2 regions of the Chlorogloeopsis sp. ULAP01 genome follow, and region 2 is predicted to be linked to the other one. Evidence: riboswitches for the same ligand, from Rfam matches in the RefSeq annotation. Region 2 holds a riboswitch; the other holds the start of a gene.
The links. A riboswitch is a leader RNA that binds a small molecule or an ion and turns the genes downstream of it on or off. The one in region 2 is predicted to bind cobalamin.

Region 1 (9,538 bases), on a different contig from region 2:
TGTACCGTTCCCGTAGGAAAATAAGGGCAAGCATCCATCAAACAAAATCTTCCTGCTGCAATGTCTTGCGGCGGAATTTGGTGTGTTAAATCTACCACTGTTATTTTGGGATTAATTTGGGCAATCACTCCCTTCATCACGCCGACATACACGTCGCGATCGCCAAAATCACTCAGCAATGTTAAGAGTGGTTGATTTTTAAAAGTTTCAGACATAAATTAACACTTTCTATACAATTTAGAATATTTTTCTGTAGCAAAAGTAACCGAATATTTGATATGTTATGATTACAACACATAAGTAAGACAATGAAAGAGGATAATGCTTATGATTACAAACAGGCTTGAAGCCGTTAGAAAAGCACGGGAAGCTCATAGAGAAAGTATTCGCAGAAGCCTGCAACATCGTTTGGAAGTAGCTAGAGCTAGAGGTGATGAGAAACTAGTTCGTCAGCTAGAGGACGAGATGAAATATTTTAGCTAGATAAAAAGATTATTGTTCATAGTTTTTCATAGTTTTGTTGTGTTTTAGCCCGCCTAATAAGCGGGCTTTTCTCTTAATTAAAGATGCGTAAAATACAGCAATTTGACATTCAGTTCAGTGCATCATACGATTTTGGATTTTAAATTTTGGAGCCAGTGCGGTGGTGAACCAGCGCTCTTAGAGAGTTTCCTGCCGCAGGCGACTGGTGTAGACGCAGAGCGGGCGCAAGTAAGGGTTCCCCGACATAAAGGAGCCAGCGCGTCGAGTGCGACTGGCATCACCTGGCGTTAAATGGCGTGACTTTGGATTGAGAGCCGCCTTCTAAGTCTGGGTTGGGTGAATCCATCTATCGCAATTATTTTTTCAATTGGTATTACCTAACGAGCCTTTTTATTTTTTAACTAAAATATACGCTGTCGCATATTCAGGCAATTGGCTGATATGCTGTCTAAAGCTATTTTGATTCTGAAAGATACCAGCTAAAAAATCAAGTTGATAAAGATTGGGTAAAAATGCTCCGCCTGTATCTGCTACGATTCCCATTTTTAGTCGTTTGCTTCCACCTTGAGGATACTCAAGCACAATTATTTTGCCTAAACCGATGTTTAGGACATCTCCAGCAAAAGTTACCCCTGGTTTAATAGAAATTTTTGCGTCTATCTCATAACCATAACCTTTGATAGCATCAACCTGTCTAAAATACCAATAACGCTTTTGCGCTCTGGGCGATACTCCTTTTATATAAGGTATTCCATTGTTTCTATCTACATTAAAAAATGCCTTAGAGCCATCATTAAAATTAATCAATATTGTTCCCTGCATCAATGCTTCTTCTAATCCTTCTCTGGTGAGATAGGCGAGAGGTTCAACTTTGCCAAACTCTTTACCACCTGGTTCATAAATACCAGATAATACATCTTGCTTTGTATATTTGGTATAGAATTTATTTCCACTTAAATTATCTTTTAAGCTATAAATAGGTGTATTAAATTTAGCTGTTTTTTTACGAGAACCTGGATGGGTAAATACAGCATATTTGGTAATACGTAAACGTTCTTGATTACGGTTTTGGGGATTATAGGCAGACCATTTGATTACCCGAAAATTCTGGTTAATAAAATTCGGATCTTGTAGGCGAGTAACCCGATTGTTAGCAATATCTTCTTGCAAAACAGCAATCATAAAATCTAAGGTTTTGAGAACATCTTGTACAGTTACTCCAGAACTAGCTAGCAATCCTGTACGTAAAACATCTGCGTCTTGGGAAGAGTGGGTTTGGAAATATTTTTTGGTATTATTCAGAACAAATAATAAATCTCTTTGATTGAAGTTTACCTTTGTGTTTGGTAATTTGGCTGAAGAAAGAATTTGATTACCACGAACACTAAATTTATATTTTTTTAACTCATCTATGACTTTATAGGGTGCTGAACCTGATTTTTGCTTAGAGAAGGTAGATTTTTGTTTCTCTGTAGAATCTGAAGGTGCGGGCTGTGCGATCGCTGTATTCTGAAAATGCTGTTGGGGTACATCAGAAATTTCTTGCTGCACAAGAGATACATTTTGTTGTTGGGATAGCTGATTGGTAGTTGATTTACTGTATAAATAACTACTACCTAAACTAATAAGTGATAGAGCGGCAAAACCCACTGCGAATCGGAATTTTAAGCTAGATAGAATACTCATAGGTTGGTAACAATTTTTCTACTGATAAAAGTTAAATTTGTTTAATGTCTGAATAACATCAAATTGCTAATTTACCAGTTGTACACACTATAGAACATCAAATTTTATCAAGTTCTACGAGAAAGGGGACTGGGTACTCGTGATTGGGGATTGGGAAGGATTTCTTTCTCACTACCCAGTACCTATACTCATATCTTGCATCTGTGCTCTTGTCCTAAAGCTAAAGTCTGATAGAGCAGACTAGGTAAGATTTTCAGTCCGTTAAAACAGACTTAAGCTAGGGAACTTCAGTTCCAGGTGTTTTAGAAGGTGCAAGATGTGAATATACAAAAATCACTTCCAATCCTAAAACTCTTTCGGGAGGCTTGTAGGAATAGATAGTGTGGGTACATTGTCCATGTTGACAATTCAGTGTGCAATTTAAATTTAGAAATTATCAACAGGTAGCGGCGAGGAGTCCCCCATTGATCGCCCACCTAAAGGTGGGGGAGGAACGCCGCTCCCGGTACTGGGTACTGGGTACTGGGTACTGGGGGAGGTTGCAAAATTTGGGAGGGGTTTAAAGCCCCTTCCATAATTTTTCCGCTTTCCACCCAATTCCCAGTCACGAGTACCCAGTCCCCAGTCCCTTTTACTTTTATATTCTCAGACGTATAAACAGATGATAGCTTGGCAAAAAAGTCTAAATAATCTTATCCTTACAAGCCTACTTGTAATCACCCCTGTCCATACAAATACTTATCTTCGCGCCCAGTCTCTCCAATCTTCTGAGAACTCAAGCATAAAGATTCTCATCAAAGAAGAGTTGTACTTTGGCTTAAGTAAACCAAACGGAGGAACAATTTCTGAGGAACAATGGCAACAATTTTTAAACCGTGTCATCACACCTCGTTTCCAAGAAGGATTAACCGTGATGGATGGCTACGGACAGTATTTGAATAGTTCCGGCAGCCTGAACAGGGAAAAGACTAAGCTAGTGATTTTGATTTACGAAAATAACCACAAGAGAAATCAGATGATTGAAGAGGTAATCGCAAGTTATAAGCGCGCATTTCATCAGGAATCTGTTTTACGCGTTACTAGTTCTGTCAAGGTGTCTTTCTAAGGAATAATTTGTACACTTACAACAGTCTTTCACCGTTAGTAAATTTACTTAAATAAATGTCTAATAATTTTCTTGAATGACAAGCTCAGGTTAAATTAGCAAAGAATAATATACAAACTAGCAGGGAGCGACAATGGTATCTACTTCTACATCTTTCTCTGATATTCAGAACCATTGGGCACGCTTATTTATTAACGCTTTAGCCGAGCGTCGGATTTTAAATGGTTATCCCGATCGCACGTTTCGTCCTAATAACTCGCTTACTCGCGCTGAGTTTGCAGCCATAATTGTCAAAGTATTTACCCAACCTTCAAAGCGGGAATATGTCCCTTTTATAGATGTTCCGAATACTCATTGGGCAGCGAATGCCATTAAAGGAGCTTATGAAACAGGATTTTTGTCTGGTTACCCCGATCGCACTTTTCGTCCTCATCATAGAATTGCTAGAGGCGATGTTTTAGTCGCTTTGGTTAATGGTTTAGAACTTACTGCTAATCTTAAACCTGATCGGCTCACAGAACTTTCCCAAATCTACAAAGATACGGCAAATATTGCTGGATACGCTAAAAACCAGATAGCTATTGCTACTCAAGCTGGGATCGTAGTTAGTTATCCAGATGTAAAATTACTGAACCCAAATATAGCAGCAACTCGTGCCGATGTAGCAGCGATTGTTTATCAAGCCTTGGTGTATCTGGGAAAAGCCGAAAAAATTCCTTCTAATTATATAGTTGCACAACCAACAGCAGGAACACCAACACCGACACTGCCTAGTACTGTTAAAGTAAATCATCGCCGCGAATTTCGGGGGGCGTGGGTAGCCTGTGTATGGAATAGTGATTGGCCAAAAAAAGCAGGACTTTCAACTTTACAACAACAAGCTGAGTTAATAAATATTATTGAAAAATTGCAATCACTAAATTTCAATGCCCTGATTTTACAGGTACGACCGGAAGGCGATGCATTGTATGCTTCTCAATTAGAACCCTGGAGTGCTTGGTTAACGGGAACTCAAGGTCAAGCACCAATTCCATTTTATGACCCTTTAGAATTTGCGATCGCTGAATGTCGCAAACGTAATATCGAACTTCATGCTTGGTTCAATCCCTACCGTGCCAAAACTTCTATCAAGCAAGGCAGTAACATCCGTCCCCACATAGCAGTTACAAATCCAGAATATGTTTATCAGTGGGGCAATCAACTGTGGATGGAGCCAGGGGCGAAAATAGTTCAAGATAGAGTTTACAGCGTCATTCTAGATGTCGTGCGCCGTTATGATGTCGATGGCATTCATCTAGATGACTATTTTTATCCCTATCCCATTCAAGGGCAGTCTTTTCCAGATAGTAAAACTTATGCCGCCTATCAAGCAGCTGGTGGTAAACTCAGCTTGGGCGACTGGCGACGAGAAAATGTTAATCAAATGGTACTGCGCCTAGCAGAGGAAATTAAATCAACAAAGCCTGATGTAAAATTTGGCATTAGTCCCTTTGGTATTTACCGTCCTGGGCAACCTCCTGGTATAACTGGTTTGGATGCCTACAATGTACTGTATGCCGATGCCAAAAAATGGCTGGAACAAGGCTGGATTGATTATATCGCCCCACAGCTTTACTGGCGTACTGATCAAACACAACAAAGTTATCCAGCCCTGTTAAAGTGGTGGACAGAAATTAATCCGAAACAGCGACACATTTACGCTGGTAACAATATTTCCCAGTTAGACGGTAAAGCTTGGAAAGATGAGGAAATAGAAAAGCAAATCAAGATTAGCCGTAACCTAGCCGGAGATTTATCCGTGGGGAATATTTTCTTTAGTACCAATTCTCTGATCGAAAATCGCCAAGGCATCTCTGATAAATTCCAAAATTCCCTGTATGCCAAACTAGCATTAGTTCCTACTATGTCTTGGCAGAATACAACGCCACCAGCACCGCCGACTGCACTGCAAGTAAACAACCGCAAACTTTCTTGGCAGCCGAGTGATGATAAAAAAATTCGTTCTTGGACACTTTACAGGCAAAGTGGCGATAGTTGGATACTTCAGCGAGTTTTATCTGCTGGTACTGCCTTTGCCACAGTTGAACCGGGAACTTATGCTGTGTGTGCAGTAGATCGGTTAGCGAATGAAAGTGTCGGGGTGGTGATATCGGTTGCTTAGGCAAGGGAACTCTTAACGGGGAACAGGGAACAGCACAGAAAATATTGTAATTAATTTAACTAATTCTAACTTTTAGGAACTAGCTTCTACACTTTCAATGTATTGGCTTTCCATGAGAAATGCTCCCCTTGCAAAGCGCACACCCCAGTAACCTCCGGGGCGACGATCTAGAACTATGCCTTCTTCGCCAATGTCAATCACATCCGGGGGACGCAGCATGGGCATCGGTTCAGCAGTTTTGACATAAGACGGTAGTGCCACAACACGGACTTTACTGCCAACGGTAAACTCTTTGGACATAACTATAGGGGACAGGGGACAGGGAACAGGGAACAGTTAACAAACAACTAATTGAATGATAACTGTTCACTGATAACTGAATAACTGATAACTGCTAAGGAGCTTGCCAAATTTTTTGATGGTAGTGCTCTATATCTGCGTAGGGATCTACGGGAGGATGGGAGTGATCGTGAGTGTGATGATGGTGGTGATGGTGGTGGTGATGATCGTGAGAATGCCCATTCCCATGATGATTTGCCAAAGCTGCTAGCCGGAATTTGCACATCTCACAATTCATCTGTACTTGTCCTAATTGAGTTTCAATTTCTCGCTCTCGCAGTACAGAAAATAACTGTGGATGCAAGCCCATTTCTGGCAGAGAAGTCATCAAAATTTCTGGGTGTTGTTCCTGCTGTTGGGCTGTAATGTTAAAGATTTTTTTCACTAAAGCGCCAGTGAACAGGAAATATGGTAAGACAATAATACGTTTTGGCTGGTACAAGCGGGCGCGACGAAAGCCTTCTTCGAGCCTGGGGTGGGTAATGCCGATAAAGCAAGTTTCAACAGTAGAGTAGCCACTACCTTCCCAAAGAATGCGGGCGAGTTTGTAAACATCACCATTGGCATCGGGATCGCTAGAACCACGACCGACGAACAAAAGTACTGTATCAGCGCGAGAAATTTGATGGGGATTATTTTCTGGTTTGTCGAGTTCAGCTAAACGCGATCGCCACAACTCGATGATGGCAGGGGTAATGCCAAAGTGCCTGCCGTAGTGAAATTTCAAGTGTGGATACTTGCTCTTAGCGCGATCGAGTTCATTAGTAATATCAAATTTATTATGTCGTGCAGCGAATAAAAGCACTGGTAATACGGAAAATTCCGTGTAGCCTTTTTCTACGCACTGGTCAATTCCTTCCTGAATAGTAGGGCCAGTTAATTCCAAAAAACAAGGCAAAACTGGACGTGATGCATCCAAAGATTGATAGATAGCAGCAAAATCTAATAAAGCTTGCCTCCCTTCTGCATCCCTTGTACCATGACCAATCATCAACAAAGGACGTTTAATGGGCAGCGCAGGTAATTGCAGGCGAGCAACGGATGGGGATTCCAATTGGGTAAGACTTGTTGGGTTAAAAATAGGCATTCTGAATTTAAGCTCCTTTCCTGTGCAACGCAGGAAATAGAGTGAGCAAGTAACAGAATCGGCGTTCTGGCTTACAATTTGTCATTAGTCATTAGCTTTTGATCAAGGACAAATGACAAAGGACGAAGGACAAAATTGCTTACAGCTGCGGCACAGCCTCGGACTTACACCGATGTTTCCCTCTTCTGTTACGGTTCACGGTTGCCTTGTTATCTTAGCTGAATCTCGTCCAGTTCCAAAATGCAGGGGGAGGGGGTAGAATTTTTTACAATCATCTTTTGTAAAACATACTCATATCGACTATGAATATTTATAAAATCTGATGATACTTTCTAGTTGAGTCTTACACAATTGAAGTAGGCAACACGATGGAGAAGGTAATTGATCTAATGTTGCCAGCTATGGCAGATGTTTTTCTATGTAACCTGCGGTTTACCCAAATTGTTACTCTGCGGTTACGGAGATGATCTTTACTGCCTAGTGATTTCGTTTAAAAATCGACTGTGAAACAATAGGGAGGTTCACCATGGCTAAAGTTGCACAGCAAATGGTGGAGCAATCCGGAATTGATGTGAAGGAACTGGTGGAAAAGCTTGTCCGGGCAGCAGCAGCAGAATTTACAACATACTACTATTACACGATTTTGCGAGCCAATGCTATCGGCATTGAAGGTGAGGGATTAAAAGAAATTATTGAGGATGCTCGATTGGAGGATCGCAACCATTTCGAGGCTCTGGTTCCGCGTATTTATGAATTAGGTGGCGAACTACCACGAGACATTCGCGACTTTTCCAATGTGGCTGCTTGTCCTGATGCTTACCTGCCAGAACGCGATCGCGGTAATGGTAATGAAAGTACATCAGCACGAGTTGGCTTTACCAGTGGTGGAACTGAGGAGGCAAAGCAAGCAATCTCTGAGGTTAAGCAGGGAGTGGAACAAGGTAATATTAGGCCGATGTTGCAGGTATTGGTAGAAGCCGAGCGCTGTGCAATCAGGGTTTATACTGATATTTGCAATATGACTTTCGGTAAAGATCATCGTACCTACGAGCTGTCTCTAGCGATCTTGAATGAAGAAATAGAGCATGAAGCTTGGTTTAGCGAGTTTCTCGGTGAGGGGCCATCAGGACACTTCCGTCGAGGCGCACCAGGTGAATCACCTTATACCTCTCGGTTCTTGGTTGTGCCTAATGGTCATAATGGCAAATAAGTAAGTTATACAGCGAACAGGTGACAGGTGACAGGGAACAGGGACAAACACGAGGACAAGAGGACAAGGGGCAAGAACGTGATTCACAATTCCCCGTGTCCTTTTCTTCCCGATCACCAATCCCCAATCCCTAGTCTCCTGTTTTCCTCTCAGAAAGAAACTTTATATACGGGAGCGCTCAGGTTGGAGTCAGAGACAGTGTCTTATGTAACATTGGCAAGGGTAGAAGAGATTTCGCCAGGGCAAACACGGATGGTACAGGTAGGATCTTGTCTGATTTTGCTTGTAAATGATTTAGGTGAATTCTACGCCTTACAGGGTTTGTGCGGACACCAAAATTTACCACTAACAGGAAGTAAGGTTTGGCAAGGAGTACTGGATTGCCCTTGGCATCATTTTCAGTATGACCTCCGCACGGGAGAGAATCTCTACCCCAAACGCATCTACCCGCTCAATGCTCTCCCTAAACTAAGAGAGCAAATCTCCTCCCTGCGTACCTATCCTGTACAAATAGTTGATGGAAAAGTGCAAGTGAGGGTGCCGGAAAGCTGTGAGCTAGGCTAAAAAATAGCCGATGAGTTGTCAGGTAATTTCAAATTTGAGGTGGAAGCCTGGGCAGATCAGAGGTAGCGTTGAGAGGCAAATCATATGGATGCCCAAGATCTTCTGAGGCGCTATGCTGTTGGAGAAAGGGATTTTCACACAGCAGATTTGCGTGGAGCACAGCTGCGGGAAGTAGATCTGAGTGGAGTAGTTCTGAAAAAGGCTATCTTGTGTGAAGTAGATCTAAGTGGAGCAAACTTAGTCGGGGCAGATCTAAATGGGGTAGTTTTACAGCAAGCTAACCTCAATGGAACACGTTTAAATGAGTCTCACTTGGTTGGGGCAGACTTATATAAAGCAAATCTCACTAATGCAGATCTAAACGGAGTTATTTTGTGGAGGGCAGCGTTAGAGCAAGCCATCTTGTCTGAGGCTAATCTGAGTAGGGCAAATTTGGATGATGCGAATCTGATTGGGGCTAACTTGAGTAAAGCAAACTTAAGGGGAGCAAAGTTAAGTAAAGCAAACCTAAGCCAGACAAATCTAACCGAGGCAAATCTTTGTCGAGCAACTCTGATTGAGACGAAATTGATTGTGGCTGATTTGCGTGGAGCAAATTTAGAGTTGGCAAATCTAACTAAAGCAAACCTCATAGAGGCAGACTTAAGTCGAGTTAACTTAGAGGGTGCTAACTTGAGTGGAGCAAACCTTAGTCGGGTGAACCTAAGTGGAGCAAATTTAACTGGAGCAAATTTGCACAGAGCAAACTTAATTGAAGCAAAATTGATTTTGACTGGGTTACGTGGAGCAAACTTGGAACGAGCAGAGCTGACTAAGGCAAACTTAACTGAGGCAGATCTGAGTTGGGCGCGTTTGAATGGCGTCAACTTGAGTGGGGCATACTTGCGTAGAGCAATTCTTACA
Region 2 (9,538 bases):
AAGTTACGCATTTCAAACTCAGCGCAATTTTCGTATTCATGTATGTGTTTGTGTTTTAGCACTTGGATTAAGCATATTTTTACAATTAAAAACGGTAGAGATAGCAGTAATTAGTATCACAAGTGGTTTGGTTTTAGCTTTGGAATTACTGAATACGGCGATTGAATCAGTAGTTGATTTAACAGTAAAGCAGACTTACCATGAACTAGCAAAAATTGCTAAAGACTGTGCTGCTGGTGCTGTACTTGTATCTGCTTTAGTTGCAGTATTGGTAGCTGGTACGCTCTTGTTACCTCCTTTGTTAACTTTAATTGTCTCGGCATTTTAGATAAAGAGCGATCGCACTTAGATAGGGAACGGGGAACTGGGAATGTGTAATCAGTTTGTTTAGATAATGATTATTGATATGAATCAGGAGTTATAAACTGTGATTATAGTTATCGATAATTACGATAGCTTTACTTATAATTTAGTTCAATATTTAGGAGAATTGGCAGCAGAGTTTCCAGTCGCTACTGATATTAAAGTTTTTCGTAACGATAAAATCACCATAAATGAAATTCTTACTCTCAAGCCAGATGGTGTGCTAATATCTCCAGGGCCAGGACGTCCAGAAGATGCAGGAATTTCTCTAGAATTAATTGAAAAACTTGGAGATAATTTGCCAATTCTAGGAGTTTGTTTGGGGCATCAAAGTATCGGTCAGGTATTTGGCGGTAAAATAGTTTCTGCACCAGAGTTGATGCACGGTAAAACTTCTCAAGTTTCTCACACTGGGATCGGTGTTTTCCAGGGATTGGAAAATCCTATCACTGCAACCCGATATCATAGTTTGGTAATTGATCGCCAAACTTGCCCAGACGTGTTAGAAATTACCGCTTGGGTTGAAGATGGAACAATTATGGGAGTACGACACCGGAACTATCCTCATATAGAAGGCGTCCAATTTCACCCAGAGAGTGTTCTCACATCTTCAGGCAAGCAGTTACTGCGAAACTTTCTGGCAACATTACAAATGAGGACGAGAGAGTAATTAATGAAACGACGGCAACTGATGGGCTATGCTGGAGCGGGATTGGCAACAACCATCATGACTAGTTTGGGTTCTCACCTGCAAGCTAATGCCCAATCTCGCAGTGGTTCATTAACAGTTCAGTGGTTGGGGCATACTTGCTTTCTATTTACTGGCGATGGTACGAAAATTTTGGTTAATCCATTTCGTACAGTTGGTTGTACCGCCGGTTATCGTGCGCCAAAAGTAGCAGCAGATTTAGTACTAATTAGCAGTCAATTGCTAGATGAGGGCGCGGTGGAAAATCTACCTGGAAATCCCAAGTTAATTTACGAAGCGGGAGCCTATGAATTTCAGGGAATTAAATTTCAAGGAATTGCTCTCGATCATGATCGCAAAGGGGGCAGGCAGTTTGGTAAAAACACAGCTTGGCAATGGAATCAATCTGGAATCAACATCCTACATCTAGGAGGAGCTGCTGCACCAATTTCCATTGAACAAAAAATCCTGATTGGGCGTCCTGATGTAGCATTTGTACCTGTAGGGGGTGGGCCAAAAGCTTATAATGCTCAAGAAGCCAAACAGGCAATTCAAGTTATCAATCCCAAATTAGTCGTTCCTACCCATTACCGTACAAAAGCAGCCGATGGTAACAATTGCGATATTGCTCCCTTGGATGACTTTTTGAAATTAATGGATGGAATGACAGTTCGTCGTAGTAATAGTGACACAGTTACTATTAGTTCCGGTAATTTGCCGGAGAATGGAGCAATACAGGTTTTAAGTTACAAGTTTTAGTAAATTAGGTAGGGTGTATTACGGCTATGTAAAAATTTGAGAGTTTGAAAGATATCGAATCAGCCGTGACGCACCAATAATTTTGGTGTGTTCGCATTACTTTAACGCACCCTATCAGTATGACACAGCTAAAAATGAGTATATCCTCTGAAATTTTTTACAAGGTACACAAGCGAACATAATCTAGTTCAAATCCGTTGCTTGCCAACCCAACTAACCCGTTTTTGAACGCCGTAGCCATCTTCAATTGTGCGATCGCGATAAGAACCTGCTCGTGATTGAATCACTATCCAGTTCAGCTGTTCCCCATCTGAGGTATTGCGCAAGCAGCGCTCCCCTTCAGAATCCACGCGCACTACAGTTCCCTCACAGACTGAAAATACGCGATCGTCGACTTGAAACTCTCCTCGACCATGAATGAAAATATAAATTTCCTCGTTTAATCGGTGCTTGTGATAGAACGGTATGGACTTCAGAGGCTGTAAAGTGTTAAGGGAAATCTCTGCACTAGTTAGGTTAAGCAATTGTTTTAAAAAGACTTTGCCTTCCAGCTTAATCGAGTGTTCCTCAGCCTCAAAAATATACTGATGCAAATCAGAAAATTTTCCTAGATCTACAACAGCAAAGTTCTGCCCAGTTTTGGCTATTGGTATCGGTTGCATCATGGTTATCCTTAGGTTTTAAATTGCAAGTTAAAAGTTACTTTAGCAAAGTTAACTTGTAAAATGCAAGTAATTTTAAAATTCAGATTTTATATTGATGGCACAATCAAAACGCTCCTACTGTCCGATCGCATCCATGCTAGATCTAATTGGCGATCGTTGGACGCTTTTGGTGATAAGGGACATGATGTTTTTTGGCAAACAACGATTTGAAGAGTTTTTAGAGTCCCCGGAAGGAATTTCGACTAATATCTTGGCAAATCGACTCAAGTCTCTAGAAGATCTAGGTTTATTAGTAAAACAGCCATATGGCAATCATTCTCGGCGAATGAACTACCAACTTACAGAACGAGGACAAAGCCTTCGCCCCGTGCTAATGGCAATGATTGAATGGGGGTTAGAGCATATTCCTGACACAATGATTCCTAAAGGTGATTAGGGAGCGGGTATCGGGGATTGGGGAGTGTGGGGAGCGGTTTCTCCCCATCTTCCTCATCTTTCCTAGTCCCTAATCCCTAGTCCCCTGTCACCTGCCCTACTTGTATAAATCTTTCATCATTTTTCTCAAAAATTTTAGTATGTTTGGGGATTCTTCTTGCTACTGTAGTAGTACAATTGTTCTAGTAAAGCTAAATTTTGCCAACACTATAAAGAGTGCGATCGCTTTATGACGACACAAATGCACAGTGTAATAGCAGCCCAAGTTGATTCTAAAACAATTACCAGATCCTCCTTTAAACAGTACGAGAAAGAGCAGGCTGAGATAGCAACGCTTTCAAATGATCTAAATTCTTCTTTTGGGGCGCTCTTTCATGCCACCGCAACTATTCTACGACACGCCTTCTTTCTAGCTGAATTCAAAAAGACGCACTCTAAACGGGAATACAGAAAGTTGCTTTCTGAACATGGCTTCGTGGATGAGGAGAAGAAATATTTAAAGATAGCAGCAGCCTTTCAAAAGTTCTCACCTCAAGATTTAGCGCAAATTGAACCGAGAACCATATATCAGCTAGCAGAAAACAGCAAGAAATATCAGCCAGTTATCGATCAGCTATTAGATTTGGCAGAAGTTTCTCAAAAAGCAGTACGAGAGCTAGTCAGAAAGCAACGTCAACCCAGGGAAATAAAACCGGAAAAGCCCAGTATCTGGAGACGGACAAAAAATGGTGGTAGGTATTGTCAAATTCCACCCATTCACGAAGAAAATGAACGAACTGGAATTACTCTGCAAAAAATGATGGATACAGAGGGAACTAGCGCTCAAAAAATTGTGGCAGAGGCGATCGCCTTGCGTCAGGCATACAAAGAAGGAAGATTACTGCTGGTACAAGAAATTGCTAATTAACAACTCTAACAAATATTTATGAGGGTAAGGGTGGAATCTTAGCCAAAATACCTTTTTTAAGGGGTTCAGGACGTTCTGACCAAGGTAGTAAACCATCAGGTTTAGCATAATATTGGCTAGCACATTCCAAGATAGCGGATGCGCTGTTATCGATTGGTAAATCTCCAAACAAATAAGTTAATTTACCAGTTCCAGCAAAAGCGACAACGCAAGAATGATTGCAAGCGCTCATGCATTCAACTTCCTGAATTGGAAAATCATTTTTCAGATGCCAGTCTTGTGATAAGTTTTGAAGCTGTTGTAGTAGCTTTTGACCTCCACTTTCACCAATTCGCTTGCCATCTTGCCATGTGGTAGCACAAGTTTTACAAACAAATAAAGTATGAGAAGGGATATTAGTACCCTTGGTTGTGGACATATTTGTTGTGGCTGTCATCTGAATCCTCGCAGATACATGGAAATCATTGATTAACTTCGGCGGGCATCCTGACTTACAAAGGCAAAAGTTATGGGACTTTTGATTTGATTACAGTTGCGGGACAGCGTCGGATTTGCACCGTACTTTCCCCGTTACCTCTGGTGGCTGCTCCCCACCAGAACCGAACGTTTTCGATCATAACATCAATGTGATTTTTACTGAGGTAAAGGGCGATCGCGATGTTAGCAAGTTAATATAACAGTGCAGTAGATAGACAAAAGCCGCTATTGCTGAACTGAATGATAATGACGTACTTACTTCACACTGAACGACTGAGCCTACGCCCATGCCAAAACGAGGATTTGAACTCCCTACATAAGCTATGGATTGATGCTAATGTCAGGCGATTCCTATTCGATGATCGCCAAATTTCTTGTGAACAAGCGCAATCTTTTATTGAGACAAGTACAGAGAATTTTACAAATTACGGTTATGGGATTTGGCTATTTTTTGAAAATCAAAATGATTTGATTGCAGGATTCGCAGGTTTGCTTCATTCATTGCAGGAAGCACCGAGTCTCATATTTGGCACTTGTCCCTCACTTTGGGGACGTGGTTATGCAAAAGAAGCTGCACGGACTGTACTTAATTATGCCTTTGACGTGCTTGATTTGGAACGTGTGATTGCAGATGTTGATGAACCGAACGAAGCTTCGATAAGAGTACTTGAGGCTATAGGTATGTCTCAGACTCGACGGGCGATCATCAACGAACGACCACTTTTATACTACGAGATTCATATATACAGACACTAAATAAACAAAAACATATATCTCCAGATCCCCAACTTTTTAGAAAAGTCGGGGATCTTTTATAGAGCGCATATAACCAGAGTGCGATCGCGCCTCACAACACTGTCAGTAAATGATTTCTATATAATTGTTTTTTACCAAAAATAAAAGCTATTTAGGCTGAAAAAGAAGCAGTTGCATATGAATTACTGTCTCCTAGACTTCCGTGCTATATCTAATGTCTAATTGCTACTAAATATTAAAAGAAACGCTTATGAATAATCTCCGCATCTACCGACGGCGTTTCCTCAAAGCTAGTGCTTTTGCTGTTGGAAGTTATGCAGTTACTAGTACCGATATCCTGCGTTCCTGGGCAAATCAGAGTGAACCTATAGATGCGATCGTGATTGGCAGTGGCTTTGGTGGTGCGGTTGCTGCGCTGCGGTTAGCACAAGCTGGAGTACAAACTATTGTATTGGAACGTGGTCGTCGTTGGACATTGACTGAAGAACAGAACACCTTTTCTAGCGTGCGTACTCCAGATAGCCGCTCTTTGTGGCTAAATTCTTCTTCGGCTCCTGTTCTCGGTATTTTTAAACCTAATGCCATTGATGATTGTACTGGTGTGTTGGAGGTTTTAGGGGAAAACGGCATCGGTGTGTTAGCAGGTGCGGGTGTGGGTGGCGGTTCTCTTGTTTACTCCGCAGCTACCTACGAACCAACACGCGCTAATTTTGATCGAGTCTTCCAAGAAGCAATCTCTTATGATGAAATGGCCGAGGTATATTATCCTAGAGTTCGCTCCGTACTAAAACCTAGCCCCATTCCAGCAGATATATTAGCGTCAGACTACTACCGCCTGACACGCGTCACCCTAGAGCAGGCGGCAAATGCAGGATTGCCTGGCAAGCTATTGGACATGAATCTAGACTGGGATATAGTTCGCCAAGAAATCTCTGGAGAGCGCGTTCCTTCTGCGATCGCTGGTGAGTTTTTGTATGGAAATAATAGCGGCTGCAAGAATAGCTTGGATCGCAACTATCTACTACAGGCAGAACAGAGCGGATTTGTTCAAATCTTGCCATTACACATAGTCACAGATATCTACGAACTGCCAGAACATCGCTATGCAGTTTTTTGTAACCAAATCGATGAAGGTGGGAAGGTTATACAAAAGCACACGTTTACGAGTAGGTACGTTTTTTTAGCGGCTGGTTCAATCGGAACATCAAAGCTTCTAGTTAAGGCAAAAGCTAAAGGAACGCTGCCCAAGCTAAATGATGCTGTGGGAAAATTTTGGGGTGGTAATGGTGATACTCTTGGTCTTAGAGTCGGTCTACCGCCCACTAACCCTAGTCAAGGCGGGCCGTTAAGTGCTGTTATTGAAGATCATGCTAATCCACTTGCACCAACAGCCCTTCAGCCATATCCACAATGGAATGAAACACGGCAAGATTATCTTTATTCATTAGGATTTACCATTGGTTCAGCAAAGGGGAGCTTCCAGTTTGACTCCTTTACGAATAGCGTGCGACTAAACTGGCCCATATACGATCCAGAGATAGTTCAGCTACGTCAAGCAGCCTTGAGAACATACCAAACACTTAACCAAGCTAATACAAACAGTACATATCAGCCTACAACTGCTCGTGTCTTAGATGAGATAACATTGCATCCACTCGGTGGTGCCGTACTTGGAAGAGCCTGTGACCTTTACGGTAGAGTTATAGGCTACAAAGGTTTATATGTTGTAGATGGTGCAATGATTCCAGGCTACGCCGGATGCGTTAACCCTTCTCTTACTATCGCTGCCCTTGCAGAACGGTGCATCGAGCGGATTATTGCAGACAATTTTGTCTAATCACTTATATCAAGTCTGACCTAACTTCCAGATCAATTGCTGCGAAATTTCCACAACTAACTACAGCGATGTTGTTAGTTAGCAATAATACTCGACTTTTGAGCCAAAAGGGCGTCACCTATATGCCTTTCAATCGCTAGGTTATGGGTGCAGTTAAATTGAGTTTGTAAATGCGCGATCGCTTACTTTTAAAATGAAAATCATTGCTTTCCTCAACAAATTTATTGATTTGCAAAGGCAACTGTGTACGATTCTTGTTCACTTCACAACCTAATTTAGGATTGCTGTATGACCATTTCTGTAATAGAAACCAAGCTGCATCTCCATCGGCAAAAATTTCCAGCTTTAGCAAATAAAACTTATTTCAACTACGGTGGTCAAGGCCCTATGGCTAAAGCGTCTATGAATGCCATCACTCAAGCTCAAGCATATATTCAAGAAATCGGCCCTTTTGGCAATGCAATCGGTAAATGGATTGGACAGGAAGTAAAAGCCACAAGAGCTGCGATCGCATCCGAATTAAATGTACAACCACAGACAATCAGCATTACGGAGAATGTAACTGTTGGTTGTAATATTACAATGTGGGGTATCGACTGGCAAGCTGGCGACCACTTGCTTTTATCTGACTGTGAACATCACAGCGTTGTGGCAATTGCCCAAGAAATTTCACGTAGATATGCTATCGAAGTTACGACCTGCCCCTTAATGTCTACCTTGAACGAAGGCGATCCTGTGGCGATAGTAGCCCAGCACCTTCGTCCTAATACCCGTTTAGTAATTTTGAGTCATATTCTCTGGAATACAGGTCAAATTCTGCCTCTTGACAAAATTGCAAGAAAATGCAGGGAAAATAATTCTCTACTGCTGATAGACGCAGCGCAATCAGTTGGTTTATTGTCTTTGGATTTAACTGCATTAGGGGTAGATTTTTATGCCTTCACGGGGCATAAATGGTTATGTGGCCCTGCGGGGATAGGAGGTTTGTATGTGCATCCAGAAATTAGGGCAAGCTTGAAGCCTACTTTTGTTGGTTGGCGTAGTGTGATTACTGATAGTCAAGGAATGCCTATGGATTGGCAACCTGATGGACAATGTTATGAAGTTGCAACATCAGATTATCCTCTTTACGCTGGATTGAGAGAAGCGATCGCCATTCATCGGCAATGGGGAACGGCAGAGGAAAGATATCAGCAAATTTGTCGTAATAGTGAGTACCTGTGGCAGCAATTGAGGACACTACCCAATATTCATCTTTTACTAACCTCAGCTCCCGAAAGTGGTTTAGTCTCATTTCAACTTGCTCAGAATACTCACCAGTCTCATCCTCAATTGGTGAATTTTTTGGAATCACAAGGACTATTTATTCGGATAATTGCCAATCCGAATTGCGTGCGTGCCTGCGTTCACTACTTTACACTGGAGTCGGAAATCGACAAACTGGTTGAGGGAATTAGGGAATGGTTAGTGGTTAATGGTTAATGGTTAATAGCAATGGCTAATTTTTTACTACTATCTACTGTACGGGCGGGTTTTGTTGATTATCTTTCATTTGCTATCGACAATTTATCTTCTAAACCCACCCCTACCAACTTCCCTTGTACTCAAAAATTTCAAATTTACTATGGAACGTCCAATTTTATATATAGCAATCACCAATCATGGTTTTGGTCATGCTACTCGTGTTGCGGCTGTTGCAGCAACTATTCAAAAGCTGTGTCCAGAAGTTCTGCTCATTTTGGTGACCACTGCTCCACGGTGGTTGCTAGAGTGCTATATTGAAGGCGATTTTATCCATCGTCCCCGTGCATTTGATTTGGGTGTTGTACAAGCAGATAGCTTGACAATGGACAAAGAGGCGACATTGGAAAAATTATTAGAGATTAAGAAAAATCAGCGTTCTATCATTGCCTCAGAAGTCAACTTTATTCGCCAAAACCGCGTTCATCTGATCTTGGCAGATATTCCCTTCCTTGCTGCCGAAATGGGTAAAGCTGCCGACATTCCCTGCTGGATGATGAGTAACTTTGGTTTTGACTTTATTTACCGAAGTTGGGGTGATCGCTTTATCGAAGTTGCAGATTGGATTAGTGATTGTTACAGCAAGTGCGATCATTTGTTTCGTCTTCCCTTTCACGAACCGATGGAAGCATTCGAGTACGTTACAGATGTGGGTTTAACAGGTGGTTCTCCTCGTTATTGTGCTGATGAAATACGAGCAATGTGGAGTATTACTGCACCACTTGAAAGAACTATATTACTTACTTTCGGTGGCTTGGGTTTGCAACAAATTCCTTATGAGCGGCTGCAAAAATTTTCGGACTGGCAATTTATTGCTTTCGACCACTCAGCCCCAGATTTACCTAATATAGTTAAAATCAGCGACCATAAATTCCGTCCTGTAGATTTTATGCCCATCTGTAGTCGAGTTGTTTCTAAACCTGGTTACAGTACTTTTGCAGAAGCTACTCGCCTAGATATACCAATTGTTTCTGTAACTCGTGATGAGTTTGCAGAAGCAGCTTTTCTATTAGAAGGTATTTCTACTTACAATCAGCATCAAATTCTCACTCCTTCAGAGTTTTTTGATGGTTCTTGGGATTTTTTACTCCAACCACCCCAGCCGCCAACCTCCTCGAAACATATTGCTA

Region 1: another riboswitch for cobalamin. It lies ahead of QUB80_RS29675 (sirohydrochlorin chelatase); the one in region 2 lies ahead of QUB80_RS34185 (DUF1636 domain-containing protein).

Annotation. Positions count from the first base shown of each region.
Region 1 is NZ_JAUDRH010000018.1:70,078-79,615, forward strand. It holds gene QUB80_RS29640 (SAM hydrolase/SAM-dependent halogenase family protein) at 1-215, opposite strand, end outside; gene pirA (arginine synthesis PII-interacting regulator PirA) at 328-483, shown strand; gene QUB80_RS29650 (hypothetical protein) at 601-774, shown strand; gene QUB80_RS29655 (hypothetical protein) at 874-2,169, opposite strand; gene QUB80_RS29660 (DUF3574 domain-containing protein) at 2,831-3,274, shown strand; gene QUB80_RS29665 (glycoside hydrolase family 10-like protein) at 3,408-5,435, shown strand; gene sipA (regulatory protein SipA) at 5,508-5,735, opposite strand; gene QUB80_RS29675 (sirohydrochlorin chelatase) at 5,830-6,861, opposite strand; cobalamin riboswitch at 6,901-7,087, opposite strand; gene QUB80_RS29680 (Dps family protein) at 7,388-8,071, shown strand; gene QUB80_RS29685 (Rieske (2Fe-2S) protein) at 8,270-8,635, shown strand; gene QUB80_RS29690 (pentapeptide repeat-containing protein) at 8,720-9,538, shown strand, end outside.
Region 2 is NZ_JAUDRH010000026.1:18,708-28,245, reverse strand. It holds gene QUB80_RS34215 (diacylglycerol kinase family protein) at 1-328, shown strand, start outside; gene QUB80_RS34210 (anthranilate synthase component II) at 428-1,033, shown strand; gene QUB80_RS34205 (MBL fold metallo-hydrolase) at 1,037-1,810, shown strand; gene QUB80_RS34200 (cupin domain-containing protein) at 1,999-2,475, opposite strand; gene QUB80_RS34195 (winged helix-turn-helix transcriptional regulator) at 2,570-2,911, shown strand; gene QUB80_RS34190 (Alr2735 family protein) at 3,140-3,817, shown strand; gene QUB80_RS34185 (DUF1636 domain-containing protein) at 3,834-4,253, opposite strand; cobalamin riboswitch at 4,277-4,436, opposite strand; gene QUB80_RS34180 (GNAT family N-acetyltransferase) at 4,541-5,050, shown strand; gene QUB80_RS34175 (GMC oxidoreductase) at 5,301-6,887, shown strand; gene QUB80_RS34170 (hypothetical protein) at 7,024-7,149, opposite strand; gene QUB80_RS34165 (aminotransferase class V-fold PLP-dependent enzyme) at 7,176-8,369, shown strand; gene QUB80_RS34160 (glycosyl transferase) at 8,512-9,538, shown strand, end outside.